3 regions of the Yinghuangia aomiensis genome follow, and region 1 is predicted to be linked to each of the others. Evidence: riboswitches for the same ligand, from Rfam matches in the RefSeq annotation. Region 1 holds a riboswitch; each other region holds the start of a gene.

What was found. Region 1 has a riboswitch for cobalamin ahead of cobN (cobaltochelatase subunit CobN). Riboswitches for the same ligand answer to the same signal wherever they lie in the genome.
Region 2: another riboswitch for cobalamin. It lies ahead of nicT (Nickel transporter NicT); the one in region 1 lies ahead of cobN (cobaltochelatase subunit CobN).
Region 3: another riboswitch for cobalamin. It lies ahead of ABEA93_RS24500 (CbtB domain-containing protein); the one in region 1 lies ahead of cobN (cobaltochelatase subunit CobN).

What each region holds. Positions count from the first base shown of each region.
Region 1 is NZ_BAABHS010000006.1:181,178-186,271, forward strand. Features, by position in the region: gene cobN (cobaltochelatase subunit CobN) at 1-2,476, opposite strand, end outside; cobalamin riboswitch at 2,610-2,749, opposite strand; gene ABEA93_RS10310 (response regulator) at 2,828-3,484, opposite strand; gene ABEA93_RS10315 (sensor histidine kinase) at 3,481-4,719, opposite strand.
Region 2 is NZ_BAABHS010000017.1:178,676-183,769, reverse strand. Features, by position in the region: gene ABEA93_RS24075 (MFS transporter) at 1-480, shown strand, start outside; gene ABEA93_RS24070 (hypothetical protein) at 508-762, opposite strand; gene nicT (Nickel transporter NicT) at 820-2,022, opposite strand; cobalamin riboswitch at 2,134-2,259, opposite strand; gene ABEA93_RS24060 (4'-phosphopantetheinyl transferase family protein) at 2,443-3,093, opposite strand; gene ABEA93_RS24055 (hypothetical protein) at 3,216-3,365, opposite strand; gene ABEA93_RS24050 (hypothetical protein) at 3,492-4,034, opposite strand; gene ABEA93_RS24045 (helix-turn-helix transcriptional regulator) at 4,090-5,094, opposite strand, start outside.
Region 3 is NZ_BAABHS010000018.1:56,887-61,980, forward strand. Features, by position in the region: gene aroB (3-dehydroquinate synthase) at 1-590, shown strand, start outside; gene aroQ (type II 3-dehydroquinate dehydratase) at 587-1,036, shown strand; cobalamin riboswitch at 1,111-1,255, shown strand; gene ABEA93_RS24500 (CbtB domain-containing protein) at 1,298-1,516, shown strand; gene ABEA93_RS24505 (CbtA family protein) at 1,537-2,286, shown strand; gene ABEA93_RS24510 (trypsin-like peptidase domain-containing protein) at 2,360-4,489, opposite strand; gene ABEA93_RS24515 (alpha/beta hydrolase) at 4,930-5,094, shown strand, end outside.

The DNA.
Region 1 (5,094 bases):
TCGGGACGGCCTTCGGGTCGACGGTGTAGAAGTTGCGGCCGGTCGGCAGCACGTTGACCAGGCCGCGCAGCGGCGAGCCCGACGGGCCGGCGGGCACGTAGCCGCCGTCCAACGCGTGCAGCACGGCGGCGATTTCGTCACCCGTGCGGTCCAGCCGCGGTACGACCTCGGTGGCGGCGAAGGCCAACACCTCGGCGACCGCGGGAGCTTCGGCACCGAGTACCGAGGACACGACCGCGGGTGCCGCGGCCGGATCCCAGCCGTGCTCCTCCATCGCCGCGACGAGCGCATGCGCGGCGGCTTCGGCGTCGTCGGTCTCCCGGCGCGTCGCGGTGCCGCCCTCCACCAGGCCGAGGGCCTCGCGGAGACCGGGCAGCGCGGCCGTACGGCCGCCCCACACCTGCCGGGCGCGCAGCATCGCGGTGACGAGGTTCACCCGTCCCTCGCCGGTCGGGGCGGTGCCGAGGATGTGCAGGCCCTCGCGGATCTGCGCGTCCTTGACCTCGCACAGCCACCCGTCGAGGTGCAGCAGGAAGTCGTCGAACTCGGCTTCGTGCGGCCGGTCGCCGATGCCGAGGTCGTGGTCGAGACGGGCGGCCTGGACGAGGGTCCAGATCTGCGCCTGCACCGCCGGGGCCTTGGCCGGGTCGAGGGCGGAGACGTTGGCGTACTCGTCGAGGAGCTGTTCGAGCCGGGTGAGGTCGCCGTAGGTCTCGGCGCGCGTCATCGGCGGCACGAGGTGGTCCACGATCACGGCGTGCGCGCGGCGCTTGGCCTGGGCGCCCTCGCCCGGGTCGTTGACCAGGAACGGGTAGACGAGCGGCAGATCGCCGAGCACCGCGTCGGGCCCGCACTCGGCGGACAGGCCGAGGTTCTTGCCCGGCAGCCATTCCAGCGTGCCGTGCTTGCCGAGGTGGACGAGCGCGTTCGCGCCGAAGCCGCCGGTCGCGCGGGCGCTGTCCAGCCACCAGTAGGCGGCCAGGTAGTGGTGGCTCGGCGGCAGGTCCGGGTCGTGGTAGATCGCGACGGGGTTCTCGCCGAAGCCGCGCGGCGGCTGGATGATGAGGACGACGTTCCCGGCGCGCAGCGCGGCGAGGACGATTTCGCCGTCCGGGTCGCGGGAGTGGTCGACGTACAGTTCGCCGGGCGGCGGGCCCCAGTGCTCTTCGATGTTGGCGCGCAGGCCGACCGGGAGCTTGGCGTAGCGCTCGCGGTATTCGGCGGCGCCGATGCGCACCGGGTTGCCTTCGAGCTGGGCTTCGGACAGCCACTCGGGGTCTTGTCCGCCGGCCGCGATGAGCGCGTGGATCAGCGCGTCGCCGTCCGCGGGTTCCAGGCCGGGCAGCGCGTCGGGGCCGGCCGCGGGACCGACGTCGTAGCCGGCGTCGCGCATCGCGCGCAGCAGGGCGACGGCGCTGGCGGGGGTGTCGAGGCCGACGGCGTTGCCGATGCGGGCGTGCTTGGTCGGGTACGCGGACAGCACGACGCCGATGCGCCGTTCCGCGGGCGGCACATGCCGCAGCGCGGCGTGCCGGACGGCGATCCCGGCGACGCGGGCGGCGCGTTCCGGGTCGGCGGCGTAGAAGGTGAGGCCGTCGGCGCCGGTCTCCTTGAAGGAGAACGGCACGGTGATGAGGCGGCCGTCGAACTCCGGCACGGCGACCTGGGTGGCGGCGTCCATCGGCGAGAGGCCCGCGTCGCCGGCTTCCCATTCGGCGCGGCTGGTGGTGAGGCTCAGGGCCTGGAGCACGGTGATGTCGAGGGCGGCGAGCGCGCCGACGTCCCAGGCTTCGTCGTCGCCGCCCGCGGACACCTCGGCGGGGCGTGCGCCGCCCGCCGCGAGCACGGTGACGAGCAGCGCGTCGACCTCGGCGATCGCCTCGAACAGCGCCGGGTCGGCGCCGCGCAGCGACGCGCACCAGACCGGTACGGCGCGGCCGCCCGCGTTCTCGATGGCGTCGCACAGGGTGCCGACGAAGGCGGTGTTCCCGGCCAGGTGGTGGGCGCGGTAGTAGAGCACGCCGACGGCGGGCGCGTCCGGGTTGCGCGATTCCCGCTCCAGACGTCCCCAGGTGGGGACTTCGGCGGGCGGTTCGAAGCCGTGGCCGGTGAGGAGCAGCGTGTCGGAGAGGAACCGGTGGAGGTTCGTCAGGTTGTCCGCGCCGCCCTGCGCGAGGTACGCGTGGGCTTGCGCGCTCACCCCGGCGGGCACCGTCGCCAGTTCCATGAGGGCGGCGTCGGCGGCTTGTTCGCCGGAGACCACGACGACCGGGCGGGGCCCGGCGAGGAGGGCGTCGAGGCCTTCCTCCCAGGCGCGGCGGCCGCCGAGGAGGCGGACGACGACGAGGTCGGTGCCGTCCACCAGCGCGGGCAGGTCGGCCGCGGTCGTGCGGGCCGGGTTGGCGAGGCGCCATGCGCCGTCGCTCGCCTTGGCGCTGAGGAGGTCGGTGTCGGAGGTGGAGAGGAGGAGGATCACCGGGCCGACCGCGCCTTCGCGTCGCCGCGCCGGGTCGCGGATGCGGATGCGGCCGGTGCGTATACGTGCGTGCAGGTCGGACGGCAGGACGAAGTCGCCACAGCGCGCGCCTCTCCGGGGTCCTCGCCCCATCGGACAATCGGGTCCGGGCGCGCAGTTCCTGACTCCCCGCCGCATGCTGCGGCGGGTCACAGTGGCGGGACCGTCCCGGATTCGCACCGGGTTCCTGACTGCGCCCTCCCCACACCGGCGACGCCGGCGCCCGCTCAGCATCGCCTAGCGGCCGGTCGCGCTGCAAGTTCCCCCAATCGAGGGATTTGCCACGTTCCCCGGAGGGCCTCGCGGGGGCTGCTATCCGGTTGGCTCGCAGAGCCCCCACTCGTGGGCGAGCACCGCGGCCTGGGCCCGGCTGCGCACCCCGAGCTTCGGCAGGATCCGGCTGACGTGCGTCTTGGTGGTGGCCTCGGCCATGTCCAGGTGCACCGCGATCTCCTGGTTGGAGAGGCCGCGGCCGAGGCAGGCGAGGACCTCGCGCTCCCGCGGGGTGAGCGCGGCGAGCGCCTCGGGCGGTTCGGCGGGGCCGCGCGGACGCGGCGCGGCGAATTCGGCGATGAGGCGGCGGGTGACGGCGGGCGCGATGATGCCTTCGCCGCGGGCCACGGTACGCACGGCCTCGGTGAGCACCGCGGCCTCCGCGTCCTTGAGCAGGAATCCGGCGGCGCCCGCACGCAGCGCCCCGAACACGTATTCGTCCAGGTCGAACGTGGTGAGCACCAGCACGTCGGCCAAGTGTTCGGCCACCACCGCGCGGGTCGCGGCGACGCCGTCGAGCCGCGGCATCTGCACGTCCATCACGACCACATCGGGCCGCAGTTCGCGGGCCAGCGCGACGGCCTCCTCGCCGTCCGCGGCCTCGCCGACCACCTCGATGCCGTCGGCGGCCCGCAGGATCATCACGAGTCCGGCGCGCACGGCGCCCTGGTCCTCGGCGACGACGACCCGGATCACGACGCGGCCTCCCGGGCCTCCCGGGCAGCGCGCGGCGCGCGGGCGGCGTCGCGCTGCTCGGCCTTGCACGGCAGTTCGGCGCGTACCCGCCACAGCCCGTCGTGCGGTCCCGCCTCGAAGCGGCCGCTGAGCAGCGCGGTGCGTTCCCGCATGCCGACCAGGCCGGCACCTGCGCCGGGGGCCCGCGGCCCGTCCGGGGCGGCGACGTAGGTGCTTTCCACCGCGACGACGAGGCAGCCGCGGGTGTGCCGCACGCGCACGATGACCGGACCGGGCGCGGCATGCTTCATCGCGTTCGTCAGCGACTCCTGGACGATGCGGTACGCGGCCAGTTCGACCGGTGCGGGCAGCACCGTCCCGGCCGGACGCGTGTCGTCGAGGACGAAGGTGAACCCGTCGGCCGAGCCGCTGCGCTCGGCCCGCCCGATCATCGCGTCGAGCGAGTCCAGCCGCGGCACCGCCGCGGACTCCTCGAACCCGGTCTCGCCCCCGCCGCCGTCACGCAGCAGCCCGATGAGGCGGCGCATCTCGGCAAGGCCCTGCACGCTGCTCTCCCGGATGATGCCGAGCGCCTGCTTGGTGGCGTCCGGGTCGCCGGCCGCGACGGACATCGCCGCAGTGGAGTGGATCGCGATCGCGGACAGGTGATTGGCGACCACGTCGTGCAACTCGCGGGCCATCCGCGCGCGTTCCTCGGAGACCGCGGCACGGCGGTCCAACTCGGCGAGCAGCGCGGTCTGTTCGGCCCGCAGGCGCTCGGCGGCGGCTTCGTCGCGGTGGGTGCGGATGATCCACGCGGTCGACGCGGGCGCCAGCGTGATCAGCCCGGCGAAGACGCCGATCAGCAGCGCCTGGGGCTGCCGCATGATGCCGAGCGCGACGATGGTGGCGGTGAGGGAGAGGACGAGCGCGGTCGGGGTCATGCGGCGCGCCCACGGCAGCGGACCGTAAAGGGTGGTGGCGTACACCAGGTCGGTGAACATCACGATCGTGGCGATGTTGCCGCCGGAGACGGTGTCCGCGGCGAGGGCCGCGAAGCCGACCAGGACCGCGGCGCGCGGCGCGGTCCGCCGTGTCACTTCGGCACTGGCCATGACGGCGAGGGGCAGCAGCTGCCAGGCGCGCGGGACGCTGAAGTCGTTGTTCTCCAGCCCCAGCGTCCACAGCACGATGCCGCCGACCAGCCCGGCGACGGCGATGGCGACGTCGCTCCGGTGAGGTCGGGCCGATTGCATGCGCCGCCTTCCGCGTGGTGTCCGATGGATGCCCGGGAGCCGGGCACAGGCTCCGGGCGGCGGCCCCCGCGCCGCGGCCCTCCGGGCCTCCCGGCCACCCTACGTGACGGGCGCCGCCTCCTCTCCCGGTCGCGGACGCGCCGCCGGGCGTACATCGAACGATGCAGCCGGTAATCGGCGCGCGAGGTGACGCGACGAAGCCCGGGCGTTGGAAGGCTGGGATGCGGCGCCGCTCCGGGGCCCGGTCGGACCGGCCGGCGCCGCCGTCCCCACCAGGCCGGCGCCACGCACGCGCCGGCCGACGATCTACGGAGCCATCCCATGCTGGTCACCCTGGTCATCGCCTGCGAGGTCGGGTTCTGGCTGCTGCTGGCG
Region 2 (5,094 bases), on a different contig from region 1:
ACGATCCCGCTGCTCCTCATCGGCCTCGGCATCGGCGCGCTGGCCTCGCAGCTCGGGGCGGTGACGGTGTCGGCGGTCCCCGACGAGCAGAGCGCCGAAGTGGGCGGCGTGCAGAACGCGGTGACCAACCTCGGCGCGTCGATCGGCACCGCGCTGGCCGGCTCGATCCTCATCGCGGCGATGACCGGCTCGTTCCTGAGCAGCGTCGAGAACAACCCGGCGGTCCCCGCCGACGTGAAGAGCCAGGCATCGGTGCAACTGGAGAGCGGCGTCCCGTTCCTCAGCGACGCCCAGCTCCGCGACGCCCTCGACGCCGCCCGGGTCAGCCCCGAAGTCGCCGACGCCGCCCTCGACGCCAACACCTCGGCACGCCTCGACGGCCTGCGCGCGGCCTTGGCCGTCCTGGCCTTCATGTCGATCGTGGCGCTGTTCTTCACCCGCCGCATGCCCACGCGACCGGTCGGGGCTCCCGGGGGCTGAGACCGTCGCGGAGCGGCAGGGGCCCGGTCAGCCGACGTGGACGTGCGGGCGGCGGGACGGGTCGGGCTCCGCCTCGCGGAGCACTTCGCGGGTCACCGGGGCGACTTCGCCTTGTCCGAAGAGGAAGAACCGCAGGAAGTCGGCGAGCGGGTTGCCTTCCGTCCACAGCTGGGTATGGCGGGCGCGGACATGGCGGTGGCGGATCTCCTGTCGAGCGTGCGGGTCCGGCGGGTCCGGGAGCCCACGCCGCCGACCGGCGGCTGCGCGACGTCGAACGTACACACGGAGGAGCGTCGGGAACCCCCGTCCGGGCGTCAAGATCACGTCAGGATTCGGCCCCTAACATTGCTTGACCGTCCCTTGGTCCTCGCTTGAATCGACCGTGCCGATCGGGTCGACGGCGCCGATCGGGTCGGCCGCGCCCCCGTCCGCCGCGGGTGCGGTGCGAAGCCCCTGCGTCCACTTCTCCTCGATCCGGCCGAAGCGCCACACCGCGACCGCGACCGCCCAGGTGGCGAAGAAGAGCCCCACGATCGCGTAGCCGACGAGGTTGAGGTCCACCCCGCTCACCCGGTCCCAGAACGGGCCGTGCAGGTCGAAGCGGTCGGCGAGCAGGGCGAGGATCTCGACGCTGCCGATGATCAGCGCGACGGCGACGGACAGCGCCGTGATGGTGAGGTTGTAGTAGACCTTCCGCACCGGCTTGGAGAACGCCCAGCCGTAGGCGAAGTTCATGAACGTGCCGTCGATCGTGTCCAACAGCGTCATCCCGGCGGCGAACAGCACCGGCAGGCACAGGATCGCGTACCACGGCAGCCCGGACGCGGAGCCGGAGCCGGCCAGCACCAGCAGCGACACCTCGGTGGCGGTCTCGAAGCCGAGGCCGAAGAGCAGGCCGACCGGGAACATCTGCCACGGCTTGGTGATCGACTTCATCACCCCGCCGAGCAGCCGGTTCATGAAGCCCCGGTTGTTCAACCGGTCTTCGAGCGCGGCTTCGTCGTAACTGCCGCCGCGCATCGTCCGGAAGACCTTCCAAATACCCACCAGGATCACGATGTTGACGATCGCGATGACGTACAGGAAGGTGCCGGATATCCCGGTGCCGACGACCCCGGTGACGTCGTGCAGGGTGGAGTCGTCCGCCAGCGGTCCGACGAACACCTTGATGCCGAGCGACAGCAGCAGCGCCAGGCCGAACACCACCGACGAGTGCCCCAGCGAGAACCAGAACCCCACCGACAGCGGCCGCTTGCCGTCGTGCATCAGTTTGCGGGTGGTGTTGTCGATCGCCGCGATGTGGTCGGCGTCGAACGCGTGCCGCATGCCCAACGTGTACGCGGTGACGCCGATGCCGATGCCGAACGTCTTGGTGCCGACGCTGTAATGCTCGGGGGCGACGAGCACCACGAGCACGAACCAGCCGACGACGTGAAGCCCGACGACGACGCCCGCCATCGCGGCCAACCGCAGCCACTCGGCCCGGTCCAGCGACCCCACCGCGCCACGCCATCCACCGGTGGCGGGTGTTGCGCTGCTCATCGGGAAACCCCCGTCGTACGGGGGACGTTCGGGCGCGGCACAACAGACACGGCGAATCACCGGCCTCTCTCGGGGAAATCCGCCCCGGGTTGTCGAGGGAGGCGACGACGTGAGTCTCCTGGCTCTCGGATCAACGCTCGTCCCGGCCTTCCAACCCCTGGGTGGGGCCGTGGCCGTCGCGGGATTCGCTCCCCGATCACAGTGGCGGGACCGCACCGGATTCGCACCGGTTTCCTCGGGCCGCCGTCGCCTTGCGCCCGTAGCATCGCACGCCGCGGTGCCCAGGCGACGCGGGGGGAGTGCCGGGGCGGCGCACGGTGCATGCGCACGTGGCCTCGTCGGCGGGACCATCTCCGGGATCCGGCCGACGAGCCACTCGGGTTCTACGAGGTTGCCATTGGTGCCGTGCCGCGGGGAACGTCAGTCGGCGCGCACGGCGATCGCGGTGACGACGATGCCGCCGGCGACCGCCCACCGCCCCGTGAACCCGTCCAGGCCCGCGGGGCGGTCGTCGGGCAGCAAACGGGCGTGGAAGGTCCCGGCGGCCGGGTCGAACCGCACCTCGGCGTCCTCGAAGCCGAGCCAGCGGCGGGTGAGGGGGAACCAGGCCTTGTAGACGGCTTCCTTGGCGCTGAAGAGCAGGCGGTCCCAGGGGACTCCCGGCACGCCCGCGGCCAACCCGGCGAGCGCGGTGCGCTCGCCGGGGGAGGAGACCGAGCCGAGGACGCCGCCGGGCAGCGGTGCCGCCTCCTCGGCGTCGATGCCGAGCGTGCGGATCCGGGCGGCCGGTGCGACCGCCGCGGCCCGATACCCCGCGCAGTGCGTCATGCTGCCGACCAGCCCGTCCGGCCAGGCCGGGGCCCCGCGCTCGCCGGGCAGCAGCGGCGCCGCCGGCACGCCCAGGAGGGCGAACGCCTCCCGGGCGCACCGGCGTACCGTCGTGAACTCCCGCCGCCGCTTGTCGACGGCGCGGGCGATCGCGGCTTCCTCCTCGGGGAACAGCACCGTCCCGGGCGGGTCGTCGAAGCATGCGACGGCCACCACGTCCGGCGGCAGCACGCCGGCCAGCAGATCACCGGCGGCATGCACCGGGGCGGCTTCCGACGTCACGATTCCCCCTGGCTCGGGCTGACTCGATGTGGCTCTGTTTTCCGGCGGTGGCCCCGCGGTGGCGGCGCCGTCGTCAGAGAAGCCTAGGCCGCCGGACCCTCCGGCCCCGGCCCGACCTCCCGGACGACCGTGTACGTCGGAACGCCGCTCATGCGCGACTCCGCCATCCCCGTCAGCCCTTCCAAGGCCTTTCCGATGGCCGCCATGCGGCCCTCGGTATCGGACGTCTCCACGAAGTGGCGGTAGTCCGCATCGCTTTCACGTGAAGTCGGTTTGAAGCCAACGGATCCGACCTGCGTGTGGTCTGGTTGCCCTGTCCCTGTCCCTGTCCCTGTCCCTGCTGCGTCCGACCCCCGGCGTCAGGCCGCGTCGCGGGACAGCCAGATTCCCCGGTTGCCGTCCTCGCTCGTGACATGCCACCCCAGCGGACGGGCGAGGGCGGCGACGTCGTCGGCGGTGAGCGTGCGCCGGTCGCACGCCATCAGCGAGATCTTCGGCTGAGGCAGCGGCTCGTCCCCCGACGCGGTCTTCGCCCGCTTCTTGGCGTCGGCGGCGGCGGCCTTGGCGGTGGTGACCCGCAACTTCTCGGCGGCCCACGCGCGCCACTCGGCGTCGGTCCCGCGCAGTTCGAGCCGCAGGCGGCGGCGCCCGATCCACACATTGGAGGACGAGGTCCGGCTGACCCCGGGGCCGCTCGAACCCGACCCGGGCGAACCGATATTGCCGAGCGCCGCGACGACCACCCACGCGAGGATCAGCACACAGCCGACGACGATGCCCAGCACGATCAAGGGCTGGCCGTAGAACTGTGCGCGCACCCCGGCGGGAGACCGGCGCGGCGCGGCGCCGCGGGTGGGGGAGTCGGCCGGTTCCCCCGGCGGGACCGGCTGCGTGATCGACATGCGGCCATGCTGGCAGCTGGCCCGGGCTGCGGAAGGGGATTGGGTCAGCGATTGGTCAAGCCGGGTTCTCGGGTGTGCCGGGCGGCGGCGCCGGGTCCTGGACCGTGCCGCTCGCGTAGCGGGCGGCGAGTGCGGTGGCGCGTTCACGCAGCGCTTCCCGCAGCCATTCCGGGGACAACGCTTCGGCGCCGGCGGCGAGTTGCCAGAGGGCCCACTCGGCGTGCCGGGCGTCTTGGAAGGTCGCGTGGAGGCGCAGACGGCCGTCGTCGTCGGCCTCCGCGCCGTCGACGGTCAGCGCGGTTCCCGCCAGCTCGTCCCGGCGGGCCGGGTCGAGCCGCAGCACCACGGTGACTTGGTCGCCGCCGGTACGGAACCGCGTACTGCGGTCCCGCCACGCGCGGTCGAGGTCGACCCGGTCCGGCCGCTGCGCCGGTTCGCCGAGTTCCTCGGCGGCCGCGATCCGGGACAGCCGGTAGGTGCGGTCGGCACCGGACCGTGCGGCCAGGAGGTAGCCCTGGCCGCGGACGGTGACCAGGCCTAGGGGGTCGACGGTGCGCCAGGCCGGAGCCCGGTCGCCGTCCGCCGCCGCGTACCGGATGCGCAGCTTGTGCCCGGCGAGGACCGCGCGCCGGACTTCGGCCACGACCGCGTCCGGCAGTTCCTCGTCGACCGTGCTGCGGGCCAGCAGATCGGTCTCCGGGTCGACGAGGAGCCGCCGCGCCGCTCCGGCCGCGGTGGCTTGCTGGTCCTCCGGAAGCGCGTCGAGGACTTTGCGCATGGCCGAGGCCAGCGCCGTACCGAGGCCGAACGCCTGGGCGCCGCGGCGTGATCCGGCGACCAGCAGGGCGAGTGCCTCGTCGTGGTTCAGGCCGGTGAGTTCCGTGCGGAAGCCGGGCAGCAGCGTGAAGCCGCCGTTCCGGCCGCGCTCGGCGTACACGGGGACGCCGGACGCCGACAGCGCCTCGATGTCCCGCAGCACCGTCCGCGTGGACACTTCCAGCTCGCGGGCCAGCGCGGTCGCGGACAGCCGGCCGTGCCGCCGCAGCAGCAGGACCAGCGA
Region 3 (5,094 bases), on a different contig from region 1:
CCGACCTCGCGACCCTGGAAACGCTGCCCGCCAACGACTACATCAGCGGGCTCGCCGAGGTCGTCAAGGCCGGTTTCATCGCCGACCCGGTGATCCTCGACCTCATCGAGTCCGACCCGGCCGGGGCGCGCACCCATGCGGGCCCGCACACCGCCGAACTCATCGAACGCGCCATCCGGGTCAAGGCCGACGTCGTCACCAACGACCTCAAGGAATCCGGCACCCGCGAGTTCCTCAACTACGGCCACACCCTCGGCCACGCCATCGAGAAGGCCGAGCGCTACAAGTGGCGGCACGGCGCCGCCGTCAGCGTCGGCATGGTCTACGCCGCCGAACTCGGCCGCCTCGCCGGCCGCCTCGACGATGCCACCGCCGACCGGCACAAGACCGTCCTGGAGGCCCTGGGCCTGCCGCTCACCTACCGCGGCGACGCCTGGCCCAAGCTCCTCGACAGCATGCGCATCGACAAGAAGTCGCGCGCCGACAGGCTCCGCTTCGTCGTCCTCGACGGCCTGGCCAAGCCCGCCATCCTCGAAGCGCCCGACCCGGCCATGCTGGCCGCCGCGTACGGCGAGGTGGCGCGCTCGTGACCGCCCCCACCCGCGTCCTCGTCCTCAACGGCCCCAACCTCGGCCGCCTCGGCAGCCGCGAGCCCGACGTGTACGGCTCCACCTCGTACGCCGGCCTCGTCGCCGCCTGCGAGAAGACCGGCGTCGAACTCGGGTTCGCCGTCGAGGTCCGGGAGACCAACGACGAAGGCGAAATGATCCGCTGGATCCACGACGCCGCCGACGCGCGCACTCCCGTCGTGATCAACCCCGGCGCGTTCACGCACTACTCGTACGGCCTGCGCGACGCCATCGCGCAACGCACCGCGCCGCTCATCGAGGTGCACATCTCCAACCCGTACGCCCGCGAGGAGTTCCGGCACACCAGCGTCGTCGCCGCCGTCGCCACCGGCACGATCGCCGGCTTCGGTATCGGCTCGTACCAACTGGCGTTGCGCGCCCTCGCCGACCAACTCGCGCAATCCTGAGGCAACTTCCGTCGCCGCACCGGTAGGGGGGCGTCGGGCCGCATGTCGTCGAGCACGCGCTGTTATTGACGACATGTAGCCCGAACCCCTACGGTGCGAACGACATCGCGATGCTGTGGGGAAGCCGGTGGGAATCCGGCGCGGACGCGCCACTGTGATCGGTATGGCACGAGCCCCGGCAACGCGGGCACCGTGACCAGCCGTCAGTCAGACCCTCCACGTCGCGCACCACCAGCGGGCGCGTGCCCCGAAGGAGGAACCATGGCCACGGCTGCCATCCCCACTCCCCATGCCGAACCCGTCCCCGTGCGCATTCCGGTGCGCGAAGTGCTGCCCTGGGCGGCCTTCATGGGGGCTGTGATGCTCTTCCTCATCTACTTCGTCGGCGCCGAGCAGGGCGCACTGGCGATCTTCTCCGGAAACGGCGTGCACGAGTTCGTGCACGACGGCCGGCACCTGCTCGCGTTCCCCTGCCACTGACGGCCCCGGGGAACCGCCTGATGATGCGCAACCTGCTGGTCCGCGGCATGCTCACCGGTGTCGCGGCCGGCCTCCTCGCCTGGGTGTTCGCGTGGGTCTTCGGAGAACCCGAAGTCCGCCACGCCATCGCTTTCGAAGAGCACCAGTCCGCCCACGACCACGCCGCCCAGGGGCATGCGGGCGGACACGACGAATCCGAACCGGTCAGCCGCGCCGTGCAAAGCACCGCCGGCCTGCTCACCGGGGTCACCGTGTACGGGATCGCGATCGGCGGGCTCTTCGCCCTCGTGTTCGCGCTCGCCTACGGCCGACTCGGACCCTACGGCGCCCGCGCCACCGCCGGGATCGTCGCCGCCGTCGGCTTCGTCGCCGTCGTCCTCGTGCCCTTCCTGAAGTACCCCGCGCAACCGCCCGCGGTCGGCGACCCCGACACGCTCACGGAACGCACGGTCTCCTACTTCGGGATCATCGCGATCAGCATCGCCGTCGCCGTCGGCGCGGCTTATCTGGCACGGCAGTTCGCGCCGCGGTGGGGGACGGGCAACGCCGTCCTCGCGGCGATCGCGGCCTACGTCGTCGCCATGGCGTTGATCGCCCTCGCCCTGCCCGCCGCGGACGCCGTCCCGGAGGGCTTCTCCGCCAGTGTGCTGTGGCGGTTCCGCATGGCCGCCCTGGGCGTCCAGGCGGTGCTGTGGACCACGTTCGGCGTCCTGTTCGGCGTTCTCGCGGGCAAGGTCGTCGAACGGCCGCGGGTGGCGCTGGCTGCCTGACAGCGGTCGTGCGAGGGGCGCCAGGCAGCCGGCCTGGCGCCCCTCGGGCGTTCAGTGAACGCTCCGTGGGCCTTCAACGGGGTGTGAGCCCCAGCAACGCGGCGATGGCACCCGCGACTTCGGGCTGCGACAAGTAGGCGTCGATGTCGTGCGCCCGGTCGCGGGGATTGTCCACCGAGCATTCCGTGCTCAGCCCGGTCCACGTGCCGCGTAACGGGCAGCCGATCGCGACGCCGTCGGCGGGCGCCCAACCGTTGAACCACCGCGGCACACGGGACGGCAGGTGCGGCCCCGCGGTCGCCAGCCGCGCGTACACGGTGTCCAGGCCCAGCGGCGCGCCCACCGTCACCAGGCCGGTCACCGTCGGTCCGCCGCCGAGGCCCGCGAGGAGGTCCATGCCGACCACGGTGCCCAGGCTGTGCGCCACCAGGACGATGCCGCCGGAGGCGGGCACGGTGTCGCGTACGCAGGCCAGGACTTCGTCGCGGACGCGGGCGTCGTCCAGGAACACCGCGACGTCGCGGAACGCGGCGGCGACCACCAGGCGGTCGACGCCGGAGTGGCGGGCCAGCCAGTCCAGGGGCTTGCGGGTCACCCGGACGACCGTGCCGAGCGCGAAGCCCTCGTCCTCCTGGGCGGCGCTCTCCACGGGCATGCCCGCCTGCTCGGCGGCCTGGCCGAGCATGCGCTCGTAGAGGTCGCGCGCCGACGGCGACGCGGGGGCGGCCGCGGCCGCGGGGTCGTCGGCGACCAGGTCGAAACCGGCCGGGACCGACTCCTGCGTGCGCAGCGCGGCGGCCAGGAGGTCGCCGTAGAAGGGGAAGAAGACGTCGGCCGGGTCGACGGTGGGGAAGCCGAGGCGCGTCAGCCCGGCATTCAGGCCCGCGGTCCACTCGCGGCGCAGGTCTTCCGGCCGGTGGCCTTGCTGGCTGCGGCCATGCAGGAACACCAGTTGCCGGTCGGGGCCGAACGCGGCGGGGCGGCCGGGGATGCCGGAGAGGACCGGGGCGGCTTCGGAGGCACGGGGCGAGGGGAGCGTGGGCGGCGCGAGCGGCGGCGGGACCGCCGGCGCGGACGGGGCGGCCGGGGGCGCGCCGTCGGGGGGTGTGCCGGGGTCGGCCGCCGGAGCCGCCGGAGCCGCCGGAGCCGCCGGAGCCGGCGGGGGAGCGGCCGCGGCCGGGCCCAGTTCGGCGAGGATCGCGCGGGCGGCGTCGGTGGACGCCTGGGCGGCCAGATGGCGGACCACGACGCTGATGCGGGCGCCTTCGTTCGCGACCCAGGAGACCGCGGCGTCGCCCTGCGCCGCCGTCCAGACGCCGCCGTCGACGTTGAGCGTGCGGCCCTGGTCGTCACTGTTCGGTACGCCGCGGTGGTGCAGCGCGACGACCTCCCACTGGTCGTTGAACACCGGGGATCCGGAGTTCCCCGGCTCGGTGTCGGTCTGGTACTGCAGGAACTCGTCGAGGCGCAGCAGCAGCCGGTTGTCGCGGATGGCGATTTCCTTCAGCCGCCCGGACGGGTGGCCGACGATGTTCACCGGGTCGCCGACGACGAGCTTGCCTTCGGACGCGTCGAGCCGGTTCCAGCCGAACACGTCGCCGGCCGCGCGGCCGTCCGGGCCGGGGGCGACCGCGACCAGCGCGTAGTCGAGGTTCTCGTCCGCGGTGAAGAACACGTCGGCGGCGAAGGAGAACCGGGTGCCGGCCAGCGGCATGCCGTCCAGGCCGGTGTCGGCACCGAATTCGACGAACGCTTCGCGGGCCGTGGCGGCGTCCGGGAAGACGTGGTGGTTGGTGAGGAGGAGCCGTGGGGCGACCAGGAACCCGGTCGCGCAGGCTTGGGTGCGCCCGTCCGCGGTGGACCAGATCCGGCCCACGGTGGCGGCGGCACGCACCCCGCGCGGCAGGAACGCCGAGGACTGCAGGTCGTTGGACGCACCGATGATGCGCTCGTCGGCGACCGTCGGATTCGGTTCGGCCGCTATGGCCGAGAGGCTCTCGTCGGGCACCGCGCCCGCTTGGACCAGCCGCCGGGCGCGCCGGGCGAGGCGGTCCGGATCGTCCGGAAACCGCATGCCGTCGCGGCGGCGCTGCTCGATGCGTTCGAGCAGGCCCTGCGCCGCGCGGTAGCGCGCTCCGGCGGCGGCGGTCTGTCGTGCCAGGCGCTCGGACCAGCCTGCGCCCGCGTCGTCGTCGATGTGCATGCCGGCCACCCCCGACGTTGTCCGGATTCGGTGCTTCGCTGGGCAGTTTAGAACCGCGAGTGCCCGAAATGCCCTCGGTGAGCTGGGATTTCATTCGGACGAGTGTGGGGTCTGTGGACAGGCGCCGGGTTGTCCACAGGCCGGGCTTTTTGCGCTCGACGAGGGAAGTCGAGAGTCGCAAGACTCACGGCGTCGGAGTGATCCGACGGCGGCGGGGGTGGGGGAGGGCACCCGCAAGCTCCGGCCACGAGGCGGCGGGAGAGGGAGGGCCCGACAAGGGTGGCTGAAACTCGGCGAAGTCTCCTGCCCCCAGCGCCTGTTGCTTGACTTCTCACCCCCCACCCCAGAACCTATGCCCGACCGGTCGGTCATTCATCAACGCACGCGCACATCCCTTGAGGCCCGCCAACCCCGGGCCGACGACCACGAGGAATCCGCCTGTGAAACGCACCCTCGCCGCGTCCGCCGCCGCGATAGCCATGGCGGTCGGCGCCATTGCGACCGCGCTCGTCGGATCGCCCGCCGCCTTCGCCGACGACAACCCGCCCGCCGCCAAGCCGGTGCTGGCGAACGGCTTCGGGCTGACGCAGCTCCCGACCGCCCCG